Linked DNA regions of Pseudoxanthobacter soli DSM 19599. The protein of the gene in region 1 binds, or shares a complex with, the protein of each later gene. Links are inferred from orthologs where the notes say so. Each region holds a gene or a part of one and is shown in the gene's direction. Other genes may lie near its edges.

Evidence for each region.
Region 2: the proteins of BUF17_RS06970 (region 1) and accD are in contact, whole or in part, in a solved structure (PDB 8UXZ), measured with the Escherichia coli proteins. The link is inferred for Pseudoxanthobacter soli DSM 19599 from one-to-one orthologs.

The regions. Positions count from the first base shown.
Region 1 is NZ_FRXO01000002.1:580,091-585,405, reverse strand. What follows is about bases 1,413-4,299. They hold BUF17_RS06970 (acetyl-CoA carboxylase carboxyltransferase subunit alpha), read left to right. Parts: upstream 1,413-2,322; coding sequence 2,323-3,276; downstream 3,277-4,299. Other genes in these bases: BUF17_RS06965 (L,D-transpeptidase family protein), read left to right, coding at 3,576-4,299; BUF17_RS06975 (exodeoxyribonuclease III), read right to left, coding at 1,413-2,018. Also shown: BUF17_RS06985 (response regulator transcription factor), read left to right, coding at 1-622; BUF17_RS06980 (Crp/Fnr family transcriptional regulator), read left to right, coding at 695-1,207; more of BUF17_RS06975, read right to left, coding at 1,212-1,412; more of BUF17_RS06965, read left to right, coding at 4,300-5,315. UniProt on the Escherichia coli protein: Component of the acetyl coenzyme A carboxylase (ACC) complex. First, biotin carboxylase catalyzes the carboxylation of biotin on its carrier protein (BCCP) and then the CO(2) group is transferred by the carboxyltransferase to acetyl-CoA to form malonyl-CoA.
Region 2 is NZ_FRXO01000005.1:255,456-259,552, forward strand. Bases 1,214-4,097 are described here. They hold accD (acetyl-CoA carboxylase, carboxyltransferase subunit beta), read left to right. Parts: upstream 1,214-2,141; coding sequence 2,142-3,053; downstream 3,054-4,097. Other genes in these bases: trpA (tryptophan synthase subunit alpha), read left to right, coding at 1,214-2,066; BUF17_RS13935 (bifunctional folylpolyglutamate synthase/dihydrofolate synthase), read left to right, coding at 3,076-4,097. In the rest of the region: trpB (tryptophan synthase subunit beta), read left to right, coding at 37-1,194; more of trpA, read left to right, coding at 1,206-1,213.

The DNA.
Region 1 (5,315 bases):
CCCCGTCCAGGCCGAAACCGCAGCCGAAGCGATCCAGTTCATCCGCGGCACCCCTGTCGACCTCGTGCTGATGGATGTCGGGCTGCCCGATCTCGACGGCCGCGAGGCGGTCAAGCTTCTGCGGCGTAACGGTTTCAAGGCGCCGGTGATCGTGGTTACGGGCCACGAGGGCGAGGCCGACACCATTCTCGGCCTCGAATCGGGCGCCAACGACTACGTGACGAAGCCCGTGAAGTTCGCGGTGCTGCTCGCGCGCATCCGCGCCCACCTGCGCCAGTTCGAGCAGAGCGAGGACGCGACGTTCTCCATCGGCCGCTACACCTTCCGCCCGAGCGCCAAGCTTCTGGTGGACGAGCGCGGTTCGAAGGTGCGCCTGACCGAGAAGGAAACGGCCATCCTGAAGTTCCTCTATCGCTCCGGCGAGAAGGCGATCGGGCGCGACGTGCTGCTGCACGAGGTCTGGGGCTACAATTCGGGCGTGACCACCCACACGCTCGAAACCCACATCTATCGCCTGCGCCAGAAGATCGAGCGCGATCCCTCCTCGGCGGAACTGCTCGTGACCGAAGGCGGCGGCTACAAGCTGGTGCCGAACCCGGCGCGCGACGCGGCACAGGCCTGAACGCGGGCCTCGGCCGGAACGGAGCGACATGAGTCTCGCGACATGAGCCATGTGACATGAGTCTTGCCTGACATGAGTCTTGCCGAAGACATCGCCGCCCTCAGGCGCGTTCCGCTGTTCGCCGATCTCGACGACGACCAGCTGCGGCTGCTCGCCTTCAGCGGCGAGGGCAGGTCGGTCGCCGGCGGCGAGGTGCTGTTCGAGGCGGGTGCGCCGGCCGATGGCGGGTTTGTCGTGGCGTCCGGGCGGTTCGAGCTTTCCGATGCGTCCGGCGACCGGGTGCCGGTGGAGGCCGGTCCCGGCGCGGTGCTGACGGTGGAAAGCCTGCTGGTCGAGGGGCCCTACGCCTTCCGTGCCGTGGCGGCGGAGCCGACGGACGTCTTCGCGATCCGCCGGGCGGCGTTCCGGCGGATGCTCCTGGAATATCCGGCCATCGCCGGCAAGATGCACGCGCGCCTCGCGGCGCAGCTTTCGGCGCTCGCGGCCCAAGCGGGCCTGGTCGCCACCGAACTCGCGACCGTGAAGGACCTGCAGGCGCGGACCGCCGCCGAGGATGCCGGCGAGCCGGCGCCGGCCGTCGGCTGAGCCCTCAGGCTTCCAGCGTGATGACGATGGGGACATGGTCCGAGGGCCGCTCCCAGCCCCGGGTCTCGTCCATGATCTCCACCGAGACGACGCGGGCGGCGATGTCCGGCGTCGCCCAGACGTGGTCGAGGCGGCGACCCTTGTTGCTCTCGCGCCAGTCGCGGGAGCGGTAGCTCCACCACGTATAGACCTTCTCGGGTACCGGGCGCGCCGCGCGCACCACATCCACCCAGCCGCAGGACAGGATGTCGACCATGCGCCCGGTTTCGCCGGGCGTGTGGCTGACGACGTCGAGCAGCTGGCGGTGGGACCAGACGTCCTCGGGCAGCGGCGCCACGTTGAGGTCTCCGACCAGGATGGCGCCGCCTTCGCCCGTCACCGCCGGCGACCACGCGTGCATGGCATCGAGGAAAGCGATCTTGGCGGCGAAGCGCGGATTGACGGCCGGGTCGGGAATGTCGCCGCCCGCCGGAACATAGAGATTGTGCACGGTGACGAGGCCGCCGGCGAAGGCGACCCCGGCGCGCTGCTGGCGCGCCTCCTCCTGGGAGGCGATCTGTTCCGGCGTCGCGCCCGTCAGCGGGCGCCGGGAGAGGATGGCGACGCCGTGGTGGCCCTTGCGGCTGTTCAGCGTCATGTGCTCGTAGCCGAGCGCGCGCACCGCCGCGCTGGGGAAGCTGCCGTCCGGGCACCGGGTTTCCTGCAGGCAGATCACGTCGGGCGCGCGCATCTCGACGAAGCGGGCGAGATGATCGAGCCGCGAACGGATCGAGTTGACGTTCCAGGTGGCGAGGACGAGGCGTTCGGACATCGGCAAACCGGTCAAAGGCGGGAGGGCGCACGATGGGCGAGCGGCGGCGGCGAAACAAGCGTTCTCGTCCGTCGCGGACACTTTTCCAGGCCGCTTCGGGGGCCGTCCGACCCGGCTCGTGGGGCGAAACGGCACACGGCGCGCACATGCCGGCCTTGACATTTTGCCTCTCAGGTAGCCACTACTCCCGCCTTGAGTTCGCCCGGCCCGGCGCGGCCGGATGTTTTTCTGTGTGCGATCGCCTGTTCCTTGCCGTCCGACGGATGGCCGCCGGGGCGGTCGAAGACCAGTCACGGACGGTGGAATGCGCAGCTACCTAGACTTCGAGAAGCCGGTTGCCGACCTCGAGGGCAAGGTCCAGGAGCTCAGGGCGCTCGCCGCCGACGGTGCGGCCGTCGATGTGGGTGACGAGATCGCCCGGCTCGAGGCCAAGGCCGCGCAGGCGCTTCAGGACGCCTACGCCAAGCTGACGCCTTGGCAGAAGACCCTGGTGGCGCGCCATCCCGACCGGCCCCATGCCGTCGATTATATCCGCGCTCTCGTGACGGAATTCACGCCGCTCGCCGGCGACCGCGCGTTCGGCGAGGATGCGGCGGTGATCACCGGCCTCGGACGCTTCCATGGCCGCCCGGTGGCGATCCTCGCCCAGGAAAAGGGCTCCGACACCCAGAGCCGCCTCAAGCACAATTTCGGCATGGCGCGGCCGGAAGGCTACCGCAAGGCCGTGCGCGTGATGGAGATCGCGGACCGCTTCGGCCTGCCGGTCGTGGCGCTGGTCGATACCGCCGGCGCCTATCCCGGCATCGGCGCGGAGGAGCGCGGCCAGGCCGAGGCGATCGCGCGCTCGACGGAAGCCTGCCTCAATCTGGGCGTGCCCAATGTCGCCGTCATCATCGGCGAAGGCGGTTCGGGCGGGGCGATCGCGCTCGCGACCGCCAACCGCGTGATGATGCTGCAGCACTCGGTCTACAGCGTGATCTCGCCGGAAGGCGCCGCCTCGATCCTGTGGCGCGATTCGGCCCGCGCGCAGGACGCGGCCACCAACATGAAGATCACCGCCGACGACCTCGTGCGGCTCGGCGTGGTGGACGAGATCATCCCCGAGCCGGTGGGCGGCGCCCATCGCGGGCCGGCGACCGTGTTCCAGGGCGTCGGCGAGGCGGTATCGCGCGCGCTGGACGATCTGGTCGGGCACGACGCGGACAGCATCAAGCGGATGCGGCGGGAAAAGTTCCTCGCCATCGGCCGCAATCTCTAAAATTGCATCCTTTCCGTTGCGCGCACGCGCGGCTTGGGGCAGCATCTGCGCGGGTTGTTCTCCCGTCTTGCGCGCTTGCCGGTGGTGATCGGGCGCCGAGCGATCTCTCCGCCGCGGGGTGGGTGTTCGGCATTCGTTCGGCGATCACCACTTGGTAACCGTGTCTCGTTATTCTCCAGCGGCCAGCGGCGTCCGTCCGGTGCTTGGAAAGGCTTGTTTTCCGACCCGGTCAGGATGACCCAAGGCGACCCGTTCCGGAGTTCGTTTCGAGCGTGATGTCGGCCGATCTGATGTTCAGAATGACCACCACCGGCGACCGCGAAGGCGGCGCCAGCGAAACCCGCGCCAACGGGCGGGCGAAGCTTTCCGTGCGTGCTTCCCGCGCTTTCGGCGTGCTGTCGGCCAAGGCCGTCGGCCGCGCCGCGGTGATGGCGGCCGCGCTGGTGCTCGCCGGCTGCCAGGCCGACGAGGTCGCGACGGTTTCCCCCTACAAGACGGTCTATGGCGGACCGCAGAAGTCCCGCGCGCCGGTGAGCCCGATCCTGGTCGCGCGGATGCAGACCCTCGACATGGACAAGAACTCGCCGATCATGGTTCGGCTGTTCAAGAAGGAGTCCAAGCTCGAGGTCTGGAAGCAGACCCGCAACGGCCGCTACGCGCTGCTCGAGACGTTCGATATCTGCAAGTGGTCCGGCAATCTCGGCCCGAAGGTGAAGGAAGGCGACCGGCAAGCGCCGGAAGGCTTCTACATGATCACCCAGGGCCTGATGAACCCGAATTCCAACTATTATCTCGCCTTCAACACCGGGTTCCCCAACGCCTACGACCGCTCGCTCGGCCGCTACGGCACCAATCTGATGGTCCACGGCGCCTGCTCGTCGCGCGGCTGCTACGCGATGACCGATCCCCAGATCGAGCAGATCTATGCGCTCGCCCGCGATGCCTTCGCCGGCGGCCAGAAGGCGTTCCAGTTCCAGGCCTATCCGTTCAAGATGACGCCTGAGAACATCGCCGAGCACTATGACGACCCCAACATGCCCTTCTGGAAGATGCTGAAGGAGGGCTACGACCATTTCGAAGTCACCCGTCAGGTGCCGAAGGTCGATGTCTGCGGCCGCAAGTACGTGTTCGATTCCACGCCGGTGAAGTCCGGTGCCGCGCTGGTCCCGACCCGGGACTGCCCGGAACTGACGATGCCGCAGACGCTGCAGCTCGCCGTCGCCTCCAAGAGCAAGCAGGACGACGTCAAGGTCGCCGCGCTCCTGCCGAAGGTGCGCCGCGAGAAGCAGCGCGAGGAAGACGCCGCGCGCTTCCTGATGATCGCGAGCGCCAACCCGAACCCGAATCAGTCGACCATCGTCCGCCCGGGCCTGCCGCAGCCGATCGCCAAGCGGCCCGCCGCGGCGTCGGTCATGATCGCCTCCGCTGCGCCTTCGTCCGCTACACCTTCGTCCGCCGCACCTGCGTCGACCGCGCCCGCCGCCGCGACGGCCGCGCCGCTTCCGGCGGAAGCCGCCGTTGCCTCCGCCACGACGGTCGCCACCGGCTCCGCGCGGCCCGCCGTCGCCGAGGCGGCCATCGCTGCCACGCCCGCCGCCACGACCGCCGCCACGCCGGGGCAGGTTCAGGTCGCGTCCGCCGACACGGAATCCTCCGGGCTGTTGCCGCCTGAGAAGCCCGGCACGGCGCAGGCCGATCAGGCCGGGGACACGCGCACCGCCAAGGCGGGCATCCTCGAAAGCGGCGGCACGATGATCCGCGGCTGGTTCGACGGCCTCTTTGGAAAGCCGAAGACACCGGCCGGCGAGGGCGCGCCGGTGCTCGCCGGAGCCGCCGAGGCCGATCCCGCCGCGTCCGCGGTCGCTCAGGCCACGCCGGCTCAGGGCGCTCCGGTTCAGGTTTTGCCGGTCCATCCGGCTGGGGTGGCGACCGCTTCCGCGCAGCCGGCCGCCCCGGTCCAGGTGGCCTCGCTCGAAGCCTCTGGTGCCAGCGCGGCGGGCCTGCCGGCCAATCTCTCGATGGAAGTCCTGCCGGTGCCC
Region 2 (4,097 bases), on another replicon or contig:
TGGCGTTCGGGACCCGATGCGCGCGGCTTCTTCGGCATGTTCGGCGGCCGCTTCGTCGCCGAGACGCTGATGCCGCTGATCCTCGACCTCGAAGCGGCGTGGAACGCGGCGCGCACCGACCCGGCTTTCGAGGCCGAGCACGCGGCGCTGCGGACGAGCTATGTCGGCCGCCCGAGCCCGCTGACCTTCGCCCCCCGCCTGACGGAGCATCTCGGCGGCGCCAAGATCTATCTGAAGCGCGAGGAGCTGAACCACACCGGCTCCCACAAGATCAACAACTGCCTCGGCCAGATCCTGCTGGCCAAGCGCATGGGCAAGACGCGGATCATCGCCGAGACCGGCGCCGGCCAGCACGGCGTCGCTTCCGCCACGGTCTGTGCCCGCTTCGGCCTGCCGTGCGTGGTCTACATGGGCGCGACCGACATCGAGCGGCAGAAGCCCAACGTGTTCCGCATGCGCCTGCTCGGCGCCGAGGTGGTGCCGGTGACGTCCGGCGCGGGCACGCTGAAGGACGCGATGAACGAGGCCCTGCGCGACTGGGTGACCAACGTCGAATCGACCTATTACCTGATCGGCACCGCGGCCGGCCCCCATCCCTATCCGGCGATGGTGCGCGACCTGCAGTCGGTGATCGGCGAGGAGACCCGCGCCCAGATCCTGGAGGCCGAGGGCCGGCTTCCCGATGTCCTCGTCGCCTGCGTCGGCGGCGGTTCCAATGCCATCGGCCTGTTCCACCCCTTCCTCGACGATCCCGACGTGAAGATGGTCGGCGTAGAGGCGGGCGGCCACGGCCTCGACGGCGACGAGCACTGCGCCTCGCTCAACAAGGGGCGGCCGGGCGTACTGCACGGCAACCGCACCTACCTGCTGCAGGACGCCGACGGTCAGATCCTCGAAGGCCACTCGATCTCCGCCGGCCTCGACTATCCCGGCATCGGCCCCGAGCACTCCTACCTCCACGCCACAGGCCGGGTGAAATATGTGCCGGCCACCGACGAGGAGACGCTGGAGGCGTTCAAGCTGCTGTCGCGGCTGGAGGGCATCCTGCCGGCGCTCGAATCCGCCCACGCGCTCGCCGAGGTGATCAAGCTCGCCCCCACCATGGGCAAGGACGAGATCATCGTCATGAATCTGTCCGGCCGCGGCGACAAGGACGTGTTCTCCGTCGCAAGCCATCTCGGCCTCGATATCTGAGCGGAACCGACATGAACGCCCCCCTGTCCAACCCGGTCGCTGCCGGCTCCCGCATCGACCGCCGCTTCGCCGCGCTGAAGGCGGAAGGCCGCCCGGCGCTGGTGACGTTCCTCACCGCGGGCGATCCCGATCCGGCGACGTCGGCGGCGGTCCTCGCCGCGCTGCCGGCGGCCGGCGCCGACATCATCGAGATCGGGATGCCGTTCTCCGATCCCATGGCGGACGGGCCGGCGATCCAGGCCGCGTCCCAGCGGGCGCTGAAGGCCGGGCAGACGCTTGAGGGAACGCTCGCCATGGTGGCGGCGCTGCGCGAGGTCGACGACGCCGTTCCCGTGGTGCTGATGGGCTATTACAACCCGATCTACACCTACGGCATCGAACGGTTCCTGGAGACCGCCCGCAAGGCCGGGGTCGACGGGCTGATCGTGGTGGACCTGCCGCCCGAGGCCGATGACGAGCTGTGCCTGCCGGCGCACGAGCACGGTATCTCGTTCATCCGGCTGGCGACGCCCACCACCGATGAGAAGCGTCTGCCCTCGGTGCTCGCGAACACCTCCGGCTTCGTCTATTATGTCTCGATCCTCGGGATCACCGGCACGGCGGCGCCGGATGCCGCCGTGGTCGGCGAGGCGGTCCGCCGCATCAAGGCGCACACCGATCTGCCGGTCGCCGTCGGCTTTGGCGTGAAGACGCCCGAGCAGGCGGCCTCCATCGGCCGTATAGCCGATGGCGTCGTCGTCGGTTCTGCCATCGTCCAGGCGCTGGCGGCCACGCTCGACGAAGAGGGCCGCGCGACCGCGGCGAGTGTCGATGCGGTTCGCGATCTGGTCGCGGCGCTCGCCGCCGGCGTGAAGACCGCCCACACGGCCTGACAGCCATATTTCCGCCGACCGGCGGTGCGATGCGGTTCGTTGCCCCCGGCCGAGCCGCCTTGAACGAGGCTATTGATGAACTGGATCAACACTGTCGTCCGCCCGAAGATCCGCTCGTTCCTGAACCGGCGCGAGGTCCCCGAGAATCTCTGGATCAAGTGTCCGGAAACCGGGGAGATGGTGTTCCATCGCGATCTCGAGGCGAACCAGTGGGTGGTGCCGGGCTCCGGCCACCACATGAAGATTCCCGGCCGCAAGCGGCTTGAGCTCCTGTTCGACGGCGGCAATTACGAACAGCTTCCGACGCCGCAGGTCGCGGCCGATCCGCTGCGTTTCCGCGACGAGCGGCGCTATGTCGACCGGCTGAAGGATGCCCGCGCCAAGACCGGGCTCGATGACGCCGTGATCGTCGCCCGCGGCCGGCTGGACGGGCTCGACCTAACCGCCGCCGTGCAGGATTTCGCCTTCATGGGCGGCTCGCTCGGCATGGCCGCCGGCGAGGCGATCATCGCCGGCCTCGATGCGGCGCGGATCGCCGGCACCCCGTTCGTGCTGTTCGCGGCCTCCGGCGGCGCGCGGATGCAGGAAGGCATCCTGTCGCTGATGCAGATGCCGCGCACCACGGTCGGCATCGCCGCGCTGAAGGAAGCGGGCCTTCCCTACATCGTCGTGCTCACCAACCCCACCACCGGCGGCGTCACCGCGTCCTATGCCATGCTGGGCGACATCCACATCGCCGAGCCCGGCGCGCTGATCTGCTTCGCCGGCCCGCGGGTCATCGAGCAGACCATCCGCGAGAAGCTGCCGGATGGCTTCCAGCGGGCGGAATATCTGCTGGCTCACGGCATGGTGGACATGGTGGTCCACCGTCACGAGATCCGTCCGACGCTGTCGCGGGTGCTGAGGGTGCTGATGGGGCAGCCGCCGGCGGATGCTCCGGCCGCCGCTGAGGGTGTCGCGAACGTGCCCGCCACGGTCGCGGCCTGACGGGCCGGCCGAACCGAACGTGATGGACCGCACCGGCGCCACGCTGCAGCGCCTCGCCAAGCTGCACCCCAAGGAAATCGACCTGTCGCTCGACCGGGTGCACCGGCTGAACGCGGCGCTCGGCCATCCCGAGACGAAGCTGCCGCCGGTGATCCACGTCGCCGGTACCAACGGCAAGGGCTCGGTCACCGCGACCATGCGGGCGATCCTGGAGGCGGCGGGCAAGAGCGTCCACGTCTATACCTCGCCGCATCTCGTCAATTTCCACGAACGATTCCGGCTCGGCCAGCCGGGCGGCGGCCGGTTCGTCACCGACGAGGCGCTGATCGCGGCGCTCGACGAGGTCGAGCGGGTCAACGACGGCGCGCCGATCACCGTGTTCGAGATCACCACCGCCGCGGCGCTCGTGCTGTTCAGCACCCATCCGGCCGACGTGCTGCTGCTCGAAACCGGGCTTGGCGGCCGCCTCGACGCCACCAACGTGGTGGAAAAGCCGCTCGCCAGCGTCATCACCGCGATCTCGATGGATCACGAGAAGTTCCTCGGGGACGATCTCGCCAGCATCGCGCGGGAGAAGGCGGGCATCATCAAGCGCGGCGTGCCGGTCGTCTCCGCGCCGCAGCAGCCGGTGGCGGCGGAAGTCATCGAACGGGTCTCGGCGCGCCAGCAGGCGCCGCTGCATCTCGGCGGGCAGGACTGGACTGTCACCGAGGAGCGCCGGCGGCTCGTCTTCCAGGACGAGGATGCCCTGCTCGACCTGCCACTGCCGCGCCTCGTCGGGCGCCATCAGCTCGCCAACGCGGGAACCGCGATCGCCGCGCTGCGCGCGGCGGCGCTGTGGCCGGGGATGGCTGCGGCCGAGCGCGGCCTCGGCGCCATCGAATGGCCCGCGCGCATGCAGCGCCTGTCGGCCGGCCGGCTGGTCGATCTCTGCCCCCCCGGATCGGAGCTGTGGCTCGACGGTGGGCACAATCCCGCGGCCGGGGAGGCGATCTCCGGCGTGATGGCCGACCTCGAGGAGCGTCACCCCCGTCCGCTGTTCAT